4 regions of the Weizmannia sp. CD-2023 genome follow, and region 2 is predicted to be linked to each of the others. Evidence: riboswitches for the same ligand, from Rfam matches in the RefSeq annotation. Region 2 holds a riboswitch; each other region holds the start of a gene.

Region 1 (4,213 bases), on a different contig from region 2:
ACGAAATCAAAGTGTATCCGGAAGGCTTTGCCGCTTTTATCAATCTTGTCATGGATAACGATTTAAACATTATTAACCGCGAATTGATTGACAAACGCATTTTAATCCAGGATATCGGCGGCCTCTCAACGGATATCGCCGTGATCAAAAACAGGACAGTCGATGATGACCGGGCGCAGGGATTTAATCTCGGCGTATCAGAAGCGCTTGAACAGATCCGTGAAGAAATCCGCGTCAAATACGGGGTCGAATTGGACAGCCGCCGTGATGTGGTCGATATTATCACGAAAAAGCATGACCGCAACCATATTATGGTAAAAGGCAGCCGGACAAGCGTGCACGACATTACAGACCGTATCTTGTTTGACCTTGCAAAGAAACAATACCGCCTGCTCCGGAACGTGTGGCAGAAAAACTCACAAACAGAGATTTGCTATTTTGTCGGCGGCGGTTCTGTTGTCCTGAAAGATTACTTAAAAACGCTGAACAACAGCCTTGAAGGCTACAATATTGATTTCTTTGAAGATGAAAAAGAGAGCATCTGGATGATGGCCAATGCTTACTACAAATTAATTTCGGATTATGTGAGGAAAAACAATAAACCGGAAGACAAAGGAAAGAAACCGGTCGAATCCAAATAAGGTGAAAAAATATGGAAAAACAAAGCGGGATGAAGCGGGGCCAGACGATTGCGTTCCGGATCCCCCAGGATACGCCCGATCATATTTTAAAAGAACTGTCAAAGTTAAAAGAAAAAGAGAAACGGAACTTCTCCGCCAAAATAGCCGGATATGTCTTACAGGGCATCAACCAGTCGCTCGTAAAGGACAAAGAAACCATTACAATCCCGCTGCCGCGCAAACTGACAAAAGTGCAACATGACTGGCTGAAGCATGAACATTCGGAAGCGATGCTCGGCAGCATTGTTTACGAACTGATTCAGGATCCACTCCGGGCGACTTCGCTCTTTGCGGCCCTGTCGAAACAACCTGTATCTATGGATGAGACGCTTTTTTTACAGGAAGACGAATTGCCGCAAACCAGCGAAGAAGCGGACGCGAAACCGGTTCGATCCGGTGGTGAGCCGCCTGGATCGGATGATCTTGATGCATTCGACTGGAGAACTGCCGCCGTCGAACCGGCACCGCCCGAAACGGGAGCGCCGGAAAAAGAAGAAGATGCGGAAGACCTGCTCGGCGATTTTCTCGCCAGCATGAATAAATAAAGAGCGCAGGGTGAACCCCTGTGTTTAAAACTTGTACGAAATGTAAGGGGATGGCACAGATGGAAAATGTAATCGAAGTTGCCGATGTGAGCCTTGTGCGCGACGGCAAAAAACTGCTCTCGGACATTCACTGGACGGTCAAAAAAGGGGAGCACTGGGCTATCCTCGGCTTAAACGGTTCCGGCAAAACCACTTTGCTTAATATGATCAATGGGTATATTTGGCCAACAAAGGGGAGCATCAAGGTGCTCGGAAAAACGTTCGGAAAAACAAGCCTGCCGGAACTGCGGAAATCAATCGGCTGGGTCAGCTCCTCCATCCAGGAGAGAATACCGCGCACCCAGCTTGCAAGCGATGTGGTTATCAGCGGCAAATATGCATCCATCGGGCTGTATGAAGCGGTGGATGCACAAGACGAAGAAAAAGCCCTGCACTTGATGGAACAATTACATTGTGCTTCCCTTTTTAGCCGTGCTTATGAACATTGTTCGCAAGGAGAGCGGCAGAAGCTTTTAATTGCGCGCGCGTTAATGGCGGAACCGCGCATCTTAATTTTGGACGAGCCTTGCAACGGGCTGGATTTGTTTGCCCGGGAAATTTTGCTAGAAAGTGTGGAGGAGCTGGCGAAAGATAAGAACGGACCGACGCTTGTATATGTCACGCACCATCCGGAAGAAATTTCTCCCGCTTTCCAAAAAACATTGCTGATCAGGAACGGGGAAGTTTTCCGGCAGGGCCGGACTTCCGAGATGATTGAAAAACAAGTGCTTTCCCGCTTTTTTGAGCATGAAATTCAGGTGGAGTGGCGGGGAAACCGGGCTTTGTTTCAAGTTGTCTGATGATTGGAAAACAAAAAAATATAAAATAATGAATTGACAAATCCCGAGCCGTCCACTAATATTTAAATATAACAAATGAATAACTTATCCAGAGAGACTGAGGGACAGGCCCGATGACGTCCAGCAACCTTCAAATCTTTTTTTGAAAGGTGCTAATTCCTGCAGAATGGTTCATTCTGAGAGATAAGTCACTTGACCGGCAAACCTCTTTCGAATGAAAGAAGGTTTTTTTTTGCCAAAAGGAACAGAAGGAGTTTTCAACATGCTGGTATTAGAAGATATTCATAAGGTATACGGAAAAGGGAAGGACAAAAAGGTTGAAGCGTTAAAAGGCATCAACCTGCGTGTTGAAAAAGGGGAAATCTTCGGGGTGGTCGGCTACAGCGGTGCCGGGAAAAGCACGCTGATCCGGTGCGTGAATCTGCTCGAGCGGCCGACTTCCGGGGAAGTGCTCGTTAACGGGATCGACCTTGTGCGCCTGCCGCCTGCAAAGCTGCGCCAAGAGCGGAAAAAAATCGGCATGATTTTCCAGCAGTTCAATCTGCTTCAGTCAAAGACGATTTTTCAAAACGTAGCCATGCCGCTTGTGCTGGAACACCGCCCGAAGGAAGAAATAAAGGCAAAAGTGGCAGAATTATTGTCTTTTGTCGGGTTAGAAGAGAGAATGCACCACTACCCTGACCAGTTGTCAGGCGGCCAGAAACAAAGGGTTGGCATTGCAAGAGCCCTTGCGACAGACCCGGACATTCTGCTTTGTGACGAGGCAACATCGGCCCTTGATCCGAATACGACTGAAGCCGTGCTTGCCCTTTTACGGAAAGTCCGGGACGAGCTGGGCATCACGATTCTTATGATCACCCATGAAATGAACGTCATTCGTGACATTTGTGATAAAGTGGCAGTGCTGGACGGCGGAAAAATTGTGGAGCAGGGCCCTGTAATCGACCTTTTCACAGAACCGAAAACGCAAATTGCGAGAAGCTTTGTGAAAACCGTGCTGAATGATTCGATTCCGCCATCAGTGCAAAAACTGATCGATGAAAGCAGCAAAGACAACCCGCACGGCATTTACCGGATTCTGTTTAAAGGAGCTTCCACCAATATGCCGCTGTTATCCAATACAGCAAAACAATTTTCAATCGACCTGAATGTGCTTCATGGCATGATCACCGAACTTCAGGGAATCCCTTTTGGCAACCTGCTTGTCGAATTGAAAGGCGACCCGGAAGAAATGAAGCGGGCCATTCAGTACATCAACGATCACGAAGCGATCATTCGGGAGGTGGAGAAAAATGGCATTTGATTGGTCATGGTTTTGGCCGCAATTTTTCACGGCAATGGGCCAGACGCTGTATATGGTGGCTGTATCATTACTCATTTCCATCATCATCGGCATCCCGGTTGGCGTCATTCTCGTTATTACCCGGGAAAACGGCATATGGGAAAACAAATGGATTTTTAATATTTTAAATGTGATTATCAATATTTTTCGGTCGATCCCGTTTATTATTCTCGTTGTCGCGATCATTCCGTTTACGCGCTGGGTTGTCGGGACAGCGATCGGAACAACCGCAGCGATTGTGCCGCTTGTGTTGTACACTGCTTTTTACATCGGGAGGCTCATTGAAAGTTCACTGCTTGAAGTCGACAAAGGGACAATCGAACTTGCGCAGTCAATGGGGGCGACGAACTGGCAGATTATTTGGCGGTTTTTGCTTCCGGAAGCAAAGGCATCCATGGTGCTCAATTTAACGATTGCCACCATCGGGCTGATTGGGGCTTCCGCGATGGCGGGCGCGGTCGGTGCCGGCGGGATCGGGGATTTGGCGATCACATACGGGTACAACCAGTTTCAGACAGGCGTCATGATCGTTACCGTTATCACGCTGGTCATTTTCACCCAGCTTGTCCAGACATTGGGCAACTTTCTCTCCAAAAAAATCCGGAGAAAATAATATTGAAAAAAAGGGTTACACCTTTTTTATAAAAAATTCAATTCAGGGGGACTTAGCAGCGATGAAAAAATTTGCGATTCTATTATTGGGGCTCATCCTGGTTTTGGCAGGATGCGGGGCCAAAAACAATTCGAGCAGTACAAGCACAAAAACAATCAAAGTCGGGACAACCACTTCTGAAGTGCCGACATGGA
Region 2 (4,213 bases):
TTAAAAGCGGGTTTGAAGGGGTTTCTACATAAAAAGCTTTCGTGTTCGGGCGGACGGCCTGCCGCACTTCTTCAAGGTTGGTCATATCCACAAATGTATGTTCAATACCAAGCCGTGTCAGGACTTCCGTCACCATCCGGAACGTGCCGCCGTACACATCCTCGGTGATCACAACATGGTCGCCCGCCGACAAAAGCAGAAACGCCGTTGAAATCGCCGCCATCCCGGAAGCAAACGCGAAACCTTTGGCGCCGCCTTCGAGTTCGGCTATGACATCCTCGAGCGCTTCCCTCGTCGGATTGAGCGAGCGGCTGTAATCGTATTTGCCGAACTGGTCAATGTCCGCCTGGTGGTATGTCGAAGCATGCTGGATCGGCACACTCACCGCACCGGTCGCCGGGTCAATTTTGTGGCTGTTATGTAAAAGCCTCGTTTGAAAAGAATAATCTTCATTTGTCATCGTGTTTGCACCCCTTCGTGAATGTTGGCAAAAGCTTTTTCAATATCTGCAATCAAATCGCGGTCATCTTCAATTCCGACTGAAAAGCGCAAAAGGCAGTTGTCCACGCCTGAGGCAATCCGTTTTTCTTCCGGAATGTCGGCATGCGTCTGTGTAGCCGGGTAAGTGATAAAACTTTCCGTCCCGCCGAGGCTTTCGGCAAATGTAATCAAAGACAGGCCGCGTAAAAACGGGTCAACCCATGATTCTTCTTTTACACGGAAAGAAAGCATCCCGCCGCGTCCAGGATACAGCACATCTTTTACGTCCGGATGCGCGCTTAAAAAGGCCGCCACAGCTTTTGCATTCTTTTCGTGTTTTTCCATCCGGAGCGCCAGCGTTTTCATGCCGCGCATCAGAAGCCACGAATCAAACGGGCTGAGTGTGGCGCCGGCGCCGTTATGGTACAAGAAAAGCTTGTCGCAAAGTTCAGCGCCCTTTGCCACGATCAGCCCAGCCAGCACGTCGTTATGCCCGCCAAGATATTTCGTTGCGCTGTGGACCACAATATCAGCGCCTTCTTTGATCGGCCGCTGCAAAAGCGGAGTATAAAAAGTATTGTCCACGATCAGCAGGATTCCGTGCCTTTTCGCAATTTCAGCCACAGCGCCGATATCCGTCTGCTGCATGAGGGGGTTTGTCGGTGTTTCGAGAAAAATGGCTTTCGTTTTCGGGGTGATTTCTTTTTCAATATTTTCCGGGTTGCACGTATTCACGTAATTACAACAAAGCCCCCATTTTTTATACCCCTGCTCCAGCAGGCGGTAGGTGCCGCCGTATAAATCATCACTCACAATCCACTCATCGCCGGCCTGGAACAAAGATAAAACAGTGAAAATCGCAGCCATGCCGGAACTGCACGCAAACCCGCGGTCCCCGCCCTCCAGATCCGCAATCGCTTCTTCCAGCAACTGGCGTGTCGGGTTGCCGGTACGGGAATAATCGAAACCGGTCGACTGCCCAATGCCTTCGTGGTGGTAAGCGGTAGAAAAATAAACAGGCGGGTTCACCGCACCTGTCACGCGGTCACTGCGGTTTCCGATCTGTGCAAGTTTTGTTTCTGTACGATACATGATGGACACTCCCTCACTTAAAATCAAAAAGCCTTCTCCAATAAGAAGAAGGCCATTCTTTTCGTGCATGAACCATCTTCTTATCTTTCAAGTTATGGATCCCATAACTTGCAGGACTTAGCACCTTTTCAACGCGTAAAAGCATTGAAGGTTGCTGAGGCTTCATCGGGCCATTCCCTCAACCTCTCTTGATAAGAAAACACCAATATGAAATTTGCCATAAACGCCACAAAAGGCATACACAACGGACATAAAAAATGCTTACGTTCAATTTATCCCTTTTTTTCGGATTCGTCAAGCTTTTTTAAAAAATTTTCAATTTAAATTTTGTTTTTCTTATGGACAATCAATATGGTGAGAAAATAAAACAGCAAAGATGAAAGGAGAAGCGTAATGACCCCGTCTGTAGTATTCGTGACCCTTTTATTTTAATAGGCCACTGAACCATTGTCACCGAAATCTTTGTGTGGTATCCCCGAAAAGAAGCAGACAGCTGCTGTGTAAATATTGGCGGTAAACACCAAAAAAAGCGGTATTCTTTATGAATCCGCTCTGTCCAATATCTTGTTATTTTGCCTATATAGTCTGGATCAAATCCTGAATATGGAGCATGGCAACTGGTTTCTGGCCGGCAACAACCGGCAGCACCTTGAAAGCGCGGTCTTCCATTATTCGCAATGCTTCCGCTGCCAGCTGGTGCTCACTGACGCAAACCGGATATTTTGTATACAGGTCTGCCACTTTTTTATCCAGTACTTCATGGCCGTTTAAAAGCTCGCGCCGGATATCGCCATCCGTTAAAATGCCGGCAAGCCGGCCCTGCTTATCAATGACCGAGACAGCCCCCGTCCCCGCTTCCGTCATCATAAATAATGCTTCCTTTATGCCGGTATCCATTCTGGCAACCGGGTTCATGCTTTTGCGTTTAGCCACATGGCCAACTGTTAGAAGCAAACGCCTGCCAAGCGAGCCGCCGGGATGGAAGAGCGCAAAGTTTTCAGGTTTAAAATCCCTTGCCTTTAAAAGGGCAACCGCAATCGCATCCCCGAGCGCAAGCGTGACGGTTGTCGTAGAAGTCGGCGCAAGGCCGAGCGGGCACGCTTCCTCAACTTCCCCGATATCCATCACCAGATTCGAACACCGTGCCAGTGCTGACTTGCGTGAACCAGAAATGGCAATCATTTTTGCGCCGATCCTTTTGATGGAAGGGATCATATTTAATATTTCCGGCGTTTCCCCGCTGTTGGAAATGGCAATTAGGATGTCTTTTTTTGTTATTTTTCCAAGATCGCCGTGCAGTGCTTCTCCCGGGTGAAGGAAAAATGCCGGGGTACCGGTGCTTGCAAATGTGGAAGCAAGTTTCCGCCCGATGGTGCCCGATTTCCCCATTCCCGTAAAAATGACTCTCCCTTCGCACGCCAATATCATTTCAATACCTTCATTTATCCGGAAATTTATCCGGTCTTTCAGCTTTAAAATCTCATTGGCCTCTTTTTCCAGCACTTCACGGACGCTTTCGACATAATTGATGCTTCGTCTGAAATCTTTTAACATCATTTTCACCTCCATTAATGGATGTTTGCCGCTGTTTGTTCTTTTATCATGCGATCAATTTCTATCATTGGCTTTAACATTTCTTCAAGATCATCCAGTTTTACCATATTCGGGCCATCCGACCAGGCTTGTCCCGGATCGGGATGGGCTTCCAGAAACAACGCATCGATCCCGCAAGCCGCCGCTGCCCTTGCGAGATACGGGACAAGCGCTCGCTTTCCGCCTGTTGAAGTGCCGTTTCCGCCCGGGATTTGGACACTGTGGGTGGCGTCAAACGCGACCGGATACCCTAATCTGCGCATTTCCGGAAGTGCGCGCATATCCACCACCAGGTTATTGTAGCCGAATGTCGAACCGCGTTCCGTAAGGAGAATTTTTTCAGTGCCGGATTCCTCCAGTTTTTGAATGACGTTTTTCATATCCCAAGGCGCCAAAAACTGCCCTTTTTTGACATTCACGATTTTGCCCGTCGCGGCAGCGGCGAGCAGCAAATCAGTCTGGCGGCAAAGGAATGCGGGGATTTGCAGCATGTCGAGCACTTCCCCGGCTGCTTTTGCCTGGTGCGGCTCATGAATATCGGACGTGACCGGCATGCCAAATGCATTTTTAATACGATCAAGTATTTCGAGCCCTTTTTCCAGTCCCGGGCCCCTTTTGGAAAAAATGGATGATCGGTTGGCTTTGTCGAAAGAAGCTTTAAAAACGAAAGGAATGCCGAGTTTTCCGGCAATGGTTTGAAGGGTTGCGGCTGTTTCCATGGCCATTGTTTCACTTTCAATCACGCACGGGCCGGCAATCAATACGAACGGCAGAGATGGGCCGAAAGCTATCCGGCTGTTCAGTTGGACTGTTTTCATTTGCTCACTCCTCATTTTTAAGTTTTCACGTGTCTTTACTCCTTCTGCTGCAGGTTACAAATATTATCCTTTAGGAAACCGCACAGGGCAAGGAATATGTAAAGAGTATTCACAAACTTTTTTCATTTTTATGTAGGGTTATCTCCAGGAAATATCAAGCACAAAACCGGACAAGTTTTGTGCTTGATAACGCGGATGGCGGGTAAAATCTCCTTCGGGGAAATGGCTGG
Region 3 (4,213 bases), on a different contig from region 2:
GCGTTCGAAGCCGACGGAGAATGTTTTAATGCCCGGATGGAACTGTTTTGCAATCGATGCCGTAATCGAGGAATCGATCCCACCCGACAGGAATGCGCCAACCGGTACATCGCTGCGCATATGGACTTTCACCGAATCAATCATTACGTCACGCACTTCTTGAATAAATTCGTCCTCGCTTTTATGAACCGGGTGGAAGGATGCTTTCCAATATCGTTTGATTTCCATCGGTTTGCCAATTTTTTTCACAAAATAATGGCCCGGTTCAAGTTTCCGGATGCCTTTTGTCATGGTGAAAGGTTCGGGCACAAATTGGTAGGTTAAATAATATTGGACAGCATCATAATTCAGTTCTGGTTTTTCCATGGCAAGCAAAATGCTTTTCTTTTCAGAACCGAAATACATTTTATCGCCGTCTTCATAATAGAAGAACGGTTTAATGCCGAACGGGTCACGCGCGCCGCACAGCGTTTGTTCCTGCTTATCCCAGATCGCAAACCCGAACATCCCGCGCAGGCGTCCGATTGCTTTTTCGCCGTAACGGCTGTACATGGCAAGAATGACTTCCGTATCCGAATTCGTTTCGAATGTCATCCCTTCTTTAATCAATTCTTCACGTAATTCAACATAGTTATAAATTTCGCCATTAAAAATAATCCAGTACCGTTCGTTTTCGTATGTTAAAGGCTGGTGCCCCGCCTCGATATCGATAATGCTCAGGCGCCTGAAACCGAACTGGATATGCTCGTCTTCATAAAAGCCTTCATCATCCGGGCCGCGGTGCTCAATCATATGATTCATCTGTTTAAACTGTTGCCTGTCTTCGTCTGATAATGTAACGGGATGGTCATGGACGCAGCCAATAAATCCGCACATGTAAAAAGTCACCTACTTCATTTCGATATACTCTATTGTAAATTTATTTCTTTAAAAAACAAATGCATTTCCGCCAAAATTTGACGGCCAAATTCTGCACATGTAATATAGTTTAGCATGTTTTCCGCCAGTTTGCAGGGTTTTTGTTAAAAATGAGGCAAACAGGATTCCTTATTCCCGCCGTTTTATGAAAAAGAGCGGCCTGTATACCAGGCGCGCTCTTTTTCCTATTATTTTCCGATATGATTGCGGGCGAATTCGTTCAACGCCCCGGCTTTGTCCGTTTTTTCCCAAGGCACATCCAAATCATCGCGGCCGAAATGCCCGTACGCAGCGATCTGCCTGTAAATCGGACGGCGCAAGTCGAGCATTTTGATAATGCCGGCCGGGCGCAGGTCAAAATGAGCTTCGACCGCCTCGATCAGCACTTTTTCCGGCACTTTTCCGGTCCCAAACGTATCGATGGAAATAGAAACGGGCTTCGCCACCCCGATCGCATACGCAAGCTGTACCTCGCATTTTTCCGCAAGGCCTGCCGCAACAATATTTTTCGCAACATAGCGGGCGGCATAAGCAGCGGAACGGTCCACTTTCGTCGGGTCTTTCCCGGAAAATGCGCCGCCGCCGTGCCGGGCATAGCCGCCGTACGTGTCGACAATGATTTTGCGGCCGGTCAGCCCCGCATCCCCTTGAGGGCCGCCGATGACAAAGCGGCCGGTCGGATTAATCAAATACTTTGTATCCGCATCGAGCAAGTGTGCCGGCACAACCGGTTCAATGACGTATTTTTTCATATCTTCCTGGATTTGTCCGGCGCTTGTGTCAGGATCATGCTGCGTTGAAATGACAATCGTATCAATCCGGGCAGGCTGGTTGTTCTCGTCATATTCAACTGTCACCTGTGTCTTTGCATCCGGGCGCAAATACGGGATCACTTCTTGTTTGCGGAGTTCAGCAAGACGGCGGGCAAGCTTGTGGGCAAGCGAAATGGGAAGCGGCATCAGCTCTTCTGTCTCATTGCAGGCAAACCCGAACATCAGGCCCTGGTCGCCGGCTCCGATTGCCTCAATCTCTTCGTCGCTCATCCCGCCTTCGCGGGCTTCCAAAGCCTGGTTAACGCCGCGCGCAATATCTTCGGACTGTTCGTCAATCGATGTCAGCACCGCGCAGGTTTCCGCATCAAACCCGTATTTCGCGCGCGTATAGCCGATCTCTTTAATGGTCTTGCGCACCACTTTCGGAATATCCACATATGTATTGGTGGAAATTTCCCCCGTGACAAGCACGAGCCCTGTTGTGACGGAAGTTTCACAGGCAACGCGGGCATTCGGGTCTTTTTCTAAAATGGCATCCAAAATGGCATCGGAAATCTGGTCGCAAATTTTGTCCGGATGGCCTTCCGTCACCGATTCCGATGTGAACAAATGCCGTCCTTTTAACATCCGCTTTTCCTCCTTATATGGTTACATATTGGAAACGGTACTCATACCCTAAACTCGATTCATTTCATGTACAAAGCCAAAAATAAAAACCTTCCCCATTCATCATGAGTGGAAAGGTTTTGACTTCAATCAATCGCGCCTTTCACTCTTATCGTTCAAGGAAACAATCCTTGCTGCAGGTTAGCACCTTTGCCTGGAAGTCAAGCGGCAGCTGCGTTGCGAGCGCATTGCCTGTTCCAGAGGCGGGTTGCTGGGTTTCATCGGGCCCGTCCCTCCACCAGCTCGGGATAAGAGTATCCGTTCAAAGTAAAATCATACGCAATTTAGCAGGCGCTGTCAATGATTTTTTCGCCCTTCTCCCCTTTGTCCTCTGCATTTTTCCCGGAAAAAAGTATGTAATAAACGGATGAATATGTTATACTGATATCGTTTAAAGTGAAATAAGTTATTCAAAGGGGCGGTTTATGAAAATGGATCTGATTGGCGCTTCTGACGATTTAAAGTTTTTGTTGTCGGGGGAAAACGTACGCATGCAGCTTTCCGTGCCACAATTAATGGAAAAAATTATCGAACGGAAAGAAGCTGTACTGACAACGGAAGGGGCCATTTCTGCTGCAACAGGAAAATATACAGGAAGGTCACCGAAAGATAAATTTATTGTCGTCGACTCCGAATCAAAAGACCGTGTCGACTGGGGCAAAATCAACCAGCCGGTTTCTCCCGGCGTGTTCAACAGGCTTTATGAAAAAATGGTCCGGCATTTAAAAGGGAAAGACGAAATTTTTGTGTTTAAAGGTTTTGCGGGTGCCGATCCAAAAAGCCGCCTTCCGATCCAGACCGTGAATGAGTTCGCCTGGCATAATTTATTCGCGCATCAATTGTTTATCCGGCCGGATGCGGAGGAGCTCTATCAACACGATGCGCAATTTACGATTCTTTCCGCGCCGCTGTTTAAGGCAGACCCGGCGCTTGACGGCACGCATTCCGAAGCGTTCATCATGATTTCACTTGAACGCCGGATAATTTTGATCGGCGGGACGGAATATGCAGGCGAAATGAAAAAAAGCATTTTTTCCATCATGAATTACTTGCTGCCGCAAAAAGGCATCCTTCCCATGCACTGCTCCGCCAATACTGGGAAAAACGGCGATACGGCCCTGTTTTTCGGCTTGTCCGGGACCGGGAAAACGACGCTTTCCGCCGATCCGGAGCGCGCACTTATAGGGGACGATGAGCACGGCTGGTCCGACAGCGGTGTCTTCAATATTGAAGGCGGATGCTATGCAAAGTGCATCGGGCTTACGGAAGAAAAAGAACCACAAATTTACCAGGCGATCCGTTTTGGGACCGTACTTGAAAATGTGGTCGTAGATCCGGTGTCCCGCAAACCGCAATATGACAACAATGCACTGACGGAAAATACAAGGGCTGCTTACCCGATTGAAAACATCGGCAATATTGCCCGCTCCGGCATGGCCGGCCATCCGTCAACCATTATATTCCTGACGGCCGATGCATCCGGTGTCCTGCCGCCGATCAGCAGGCTGACAAAAGAGCAGGCCATGTACCATTTCTTAAGCGGTTACACTTCTAAACTGGCCGGTACCGAACGCGGCGTCACGCGCCCGGAAGCCGTGTTCTCCACTTGCTTCGGCGCGCCGTTCTTGCCGCTTGAGCCCGCCGTTTATGCGGAAATGCTCGGCGAGAAAGTTGACAGGCACAACGTCCAGGTATTTCTTGTCAATACCGGCTGGACAGGCGGCCCGTACGGAACCGGTTCCCGCATGAAATTAAGCGATACGCGGGCCATGGTCCGGGCTGCGATAAACGGCAAACTGAAAGATACCGAAACACGGCAGGATGATATTTTCGGGCTACACATCCCGGTTCATATT
Region 4 (4,213 bases), on a different contig from region 2:
CGTTCATTTCCCGGATGGCCTGCTTTAAATTCCATTTTAAAATGCCATGCATCTGGAATGTCTGCCGGGTTGTCATACGCAGCGTTCCGTTCCCGTATTTTTGCGCCAGTTCATCCATCACAAGCCACTGTTCCGGGGTCGCAACACCGCCCGGAATGCGGACACGCACCATAAACTGGTAAGCCGGCTCCAGTTTCTTTTTGCGCCGATCGTTGCGGATATCGCGGTCGTCCTGCTGGTAGCTGCCATGAAATTTCAACAGTTTATTATCGTCTTCGGATATCGCGCCGGTCAGTGGATCTTTGAGCCCTTCCGCAATCGTCCCTCTTAAAAACCGGCTTTTTTCTTTTATCGTTTCAAGCGGATCAAGTTTTTTATCAGCCATCTTCCTGCCCCTCTCTGTTAATACACATCACGCTGGTATCGTTTTGCCCGTCGCATTTCCTGTAAATAATCCTCTGCCTCTTCCCTCGCCATATTGCCTTCTGTTTCAAGAATTTCAAGCAGCGTTTCCTGGACGTCGCGGGCCATCTGCTTTTCATCGCCGCACACATACACACAGGCGCCTTTTTCAAGCCATGCATAAAAATCTTTGCTTTTTTCAAGCATCCGGTGCTGGACGTATATTTTTTCTGCCTGGTCGCGCGAAAAAGCCACATCCATCCGTTCGAGCACGCCATTTTTCAGCCAGTTTTGCCAGTCAAGCTGATACAGAAAATCCGTCGCAAAATGCTGGTCCCCGTAAAACAGCCATGTTCGTCCGGTGATCCCTTCCGCTTCCCTTTCTTCCAGGAAAGAACGGAACGGCGCCACGCCTGTTCCCGGCCCGATCATGATCACCGGCACATCCGGGTCAGCCGGAAGTTTGAAATTCGGATTGCGGTGGACATAAACCGGCAGCTTGTCTCCCGGTTTTATCCTGCCTGCGATTTGCCCGGAGCAAACCCCTTCGCGCACCCTTCCGTTTGCTGTATAGCAGTCCAGTGCAATGACAAGATGGACTTCATCGGGGTTCGCTTTCCAGCTGCTTGCGATCGAATAAAGCCGCGGCGGCATTTTCCGGAGCATTTGTACGAAAGCTTGCACTTCCACTTTTTCCGGCGGATATTCCTCGACAAGATCGAGCAGGCCCCGCCCTTCAAGGTACGCCTTTGCCTCCGCTTCATTTTCAAGCAAAGCCGTAAGCGCTTTGTTTCCGAAAAGCACGGCTGCCTGCTGAAGCAGCGGTTTTGTTAATCTCGTAATTTCATAATGTCTGAGTAATGCTTCCCTGGCCGGCAGCACTTCCCCTTTTTTATTGACCGGAACTGGTTCTTCCGGATCCCAGCCGAGCTTTTCGATCAGCCGTTCCACGAGTTTCGGATCATTTTCCGGGTAAATCCCGATGCTGTCCCCCGGTTCAAATGTAAAACCGGACCCTTCAAGGGATAGTTCGATATGGTGCGTTTTTTTATTGGACCCTTCCCAGTTCAAGTTGATATTTTCCAACACTTCCGCCTGGAACGGGTTGGATTTGGAATAATCGGTGTTTGCAGGCCGGGTGGCATCCGCAGCGGTTGAAGCCGGCAAGGCAGATGCCCGGAGCACGCCTGCAACCCCTTCAAACCATTCGCGGGCGTCCTCTTCATAATCCACATCACAATCCACCCGCGGATAGAGCCTTTCCCCGCCCAACTCTTCCAGCCTCTTGTCGATCTCTTTTCCGACCTTGCAAAAAAACTCATATGTCTGGTCCCCAAGCGCCAAAACGGAAAAAGGGACCCCGTCCAGTTTTGGGGCTTTTCTGCTGTGGATCAGCTCATAGAAAGACAATGCGTTGTCGGGCGGGTCCCCTTCCCCTTGTGTGCTTGTAATGATGAGCAGATACCCTGCATTTTTTAAATCTTTCGGCTTGGCCGCATCGAGTGCCGAAAAAGATACGGCAAACTGCATTTCTTTTAATCTGGCTGCGAATGCTTCGGCAAGCGCCTGGGCATTGCCTGTCTCGGAACCAAACAGCAGCGTAACCGTTTTGGTTGCCGTCTGTACCGGTTTTTCAGCAACAGCTGTACTTCCCGGGGGATTCGTTCCTTGTTCGGCAAACGGATAGGTTAAATATCCGCTTAGCCATAATTTTTGCTGATCCGTTAATAGTTGCAGCAGTTCATTTAACTTTTCCGCCTGTTCTTTACTAAACGGGCTGTTTTGTACACTTAACGGCAAATCTTCCACCTCGCAATGTTTGCATGCACTTTTCATTTGTTTATTTATGTATGACATCCTAATCCAAATAGACATAGAAGTTTACTTGGATTTTAATCCGCTTCTTTCCATGAGAAGCGCCTTCGAAAAAAGCTCTCCTTACAAAGATAAGAAGAGCCGGCGCACAATGGTCAACTTCTCTTATCTTTCAGACGATTGTCTGCAGGAATTGGCACAGTGTTTTTCAACCTGTTGCCGAGGCTTCAAAGGGCCTTTCCCTCCACCTCTCTGGATAAGAAGCACAAATCATTATTTAGAAATCATTGAAAACATTATACAATCAAATACAGGTACAGTCAATTCTTTTTTGAACAGATGGGACATTTAAAAAAGGAAAAGGGTGGCAAGTTCCGCATCAAGCGTCCCCCCAATATACTTTATGTATCTTTTGCACAGAATGAGGGGGGAATGGATGAATATCCGCATTTACCAGGGGAATGAGATGACGCCGGAAGATGGAGATGCCAATATTGTGATCGATGTAATCCGCGCGTTTACGGTTGCCCACCATGCCTTTTTGGGCGGCGTAAAAGAAATATGGCTGGCTGACTCAATAGAAACGGCTTTTCGTATCAAAAACAAATACCCGCATGTTTTGCTCACGGGCGAAAGGCACGGCCTTCCGATCCCAGGATTTGATTTTGGTCATTCACCGGCCGCCATCGCCAAACAGCCGTTAGCCGGCAAAACGTTGGTACAAACATCGACAAACGGGGTAAAAGCAGTTTTTCACGCCCTTCACGCAAAGGAAGTCTATGTTACCGGCTTTTCGAATGCAAAAACGACGGCAAAATGGGTCCGGCGCAAATGGAAAGACAAAGACAACGCCCGCATCAACATGATTGCTTCCCATCCGACGGGGGAAGATGACCTGGCATGCGCGTTATACATGGAAAGCATCCTCACCGGCTCCGGCACGATAAAGCCGGAATCAGTGATCAAGGAGATTGTAGATGCCAGTGTTGCAAAAAAATTTCTTGATCCCGGCCAGCCTGCATTTAACCCGGCTGACCTGGAATTTTGCATTAAAGAGAGAGACTGCGGGTTTGTGATGAAAATGGATCCAACAGGAGAATTTCCAACGATCGTGAGGGTTGAAGATGAATGACCATGGTTTGACACTGCCTTTACGCAATGAGAAACCGCGGGATTGCGGAATCACCATCTTAATTGACAATGGCATTCCGCTGAACTTTTTTAAAGATACCATGAACAGTGCAGCCCCTTATATTGATTTCGTCAAATTCGGCTGGGGGACATCGGTCGTTTCACGCCATTTGGAAGAAAAAATAGATCACTTGAGGCAAAACGGCATTGCCTTCTTTTTCGGCGGCACTTTATTTGAAAAGTTTGCCAGCCAGGGAAAAACGGATCGGTACGTTCAATACTGCCGGCGGTTTGAATGCGAATATGTTGAAATCTCAAATGGCACCCTGCCGCTGTCCAATACGGAAAAATGCCGCTATATTGCGGAGTTTTCAAAGGAGTTTAAAGTGTTAAGTGAAGTCGGCTCAAAAGATGCTGCCAAATCAATGGCCGATACGCCCGCGTTATGGCTGGAATCGATTAGTCAAGATTTAGAAGCAGGCGCATATAAAGTGATGACAGAGGCAAGGGAAAGCGGCACGAGCGGCATTTGCAACGGGGACGGGGAAATACGGGAGGAGATGTTTGCGGCCATCCTGGACTCCGGGATTCCTCGCGATTCTTTGATTTTCGAAGCGCCCAACAAGCAGCTCCAGGCTTTTTTTATCCACCATCTCGGTCCGGATGCCAATTTGGCCAACATCCCTTTTTCGGATGCCCTTGCGCTTGAAACATTAAGGCTCGGTTTGCGATCAGATACTTTTTTTATTGGAGGAGATTCCCATGAGAGAAACAGATAAAATTTTTCATTTGGCGATTCCGTGCAAAGATCTTGATGAAACAGCCGATTTCTATGAAAAATTAGGCTGCAAGGTGGCGCGCCGGT

The links. A riboswitch is a leader RNA that binds a small molecule or an ion and turns the genes downstream of it on or off. The one in region 2 is predicted to bind S-adenosylmethionine.
Region 1: it holds a riboswitch for S-adenosylmethionine, as region 2 does, so the genes downstream of both, P9687_RS04635 (methionine ABC transporter ATP-binding protein) here and P9687_RS15580 (methionine biosynthesis PLP-dependent protein) in region 2, are expected to answer to the same signal.
Region 3: it holds a riboswitch for S-adenosylmethionine, as region 2 does, so the genes downstream of both, metK (methionine adenosyltransferase) here and P9687_RS15580 (methionine biosynthesis PLP-dependent protein) in region 2, are expected to answer to the same signal.
Region 4: it holds a riboswitch for S-adenosylmethionine, as region 2 does, so the genes downstream of both, P9687_RS09640 (assimilatory sulfite reductase (NADPH) flavoprotein subunit) here and P9687_RS15580 (methionine biosynthesis PLP-dependent protein) in region 2, are expected to answer to the same signal.

The regions. Positions count from the first base shown of each region.
Region 1 is NZ_JARTJQ010000032.1:23,543-27,755, forward strand. Features, by position in the region: gene P9687_RS04620 (ParM/StbA family protein) at 1-641, shown strand, start outside; gene P9687_RS04625 (hypothetical protein) at 653-1,225, shown strand; gene P9687_RS04630 (ABC transporter ATP-binding protein) at 1,285-2,064, shown strand; SAM riboswitch class I at 2,146-2,254, shown strand; gene P9687_RS04635 (methionine ABC transporter ATP-binding protein) at 2,327-3,367, shown strand; gene P9687_RS04640 (methionine ABC transporter permease) at 3,357-4,019, shown strand; gene P9687_RS04645 (MetQ/NlpA family ABC transporter substrate-binding protein) at 4,081-4,213, shown strand, end outside.
Region 2 is NZ_JARTJQ010000107.1:22,364-26,576, reverse strand. Features, by position in the region: gene metC (cystathionine beta-lyase) at 1-460, opposite strand, end outside; gene P9687_RS15580 (methionine biosynthesis PLP-dependent protein) at 457-1,572, opposite strand; SAM riboswitch class I at 1,650-1,770, opposite strand; gene P9687_RS15575 (KpsF/GutQ family sugar-phosphate isomerase) at 2,149-3,126, opposite strand; gene kdsA (3-deoxy-8-phosphooctulonate synthase) at 3,141-3,983, opposite strand.
Region 3 is NZ_JARTJQ010000002.1:16,423-20,635, forward strand. Features, by position in the region: gene asnB (asparagine synthase (glutamine-hydrolyzing)) at 1-876, opposite strand, end outside; gene metK (methionine adenosyltransferase) at 1,107-2,318, opposite strand; SAM riboswitch class I at 2,464-2,612, opposite strand; gene pckA (phosphoenolpyruvate carboxykinase (ATP)) at 2,783-4,213, shown strand, end outside.
Region 4 is NZ_JARTJQ010000069.1:7,168-11,380, forward strand. Features, by position in the region: gene cysI (assimilatory sulfite reductase (NADPH) hemoprotein subunit) at 1-385, opposite strand, end outside; gene P9687_RS09640 (assimilatory sulfite reductase (NADPH) flavoprotein subunit) at 403-2,259, opposite strand; SAM riboswitch class I at 2,380-2,480, opposite strand; gene P9687_RS09645 (2-phosphosulfolactate phosphatase) at 2,654-3,349, shown strand; gene P9687_RS09650 (phosphosulfolactate synthase) at 3,342-4,127, shown strand; gene P9687_RS09655 (VOC family protein) at 4,111-4,213, shown strand, end outside.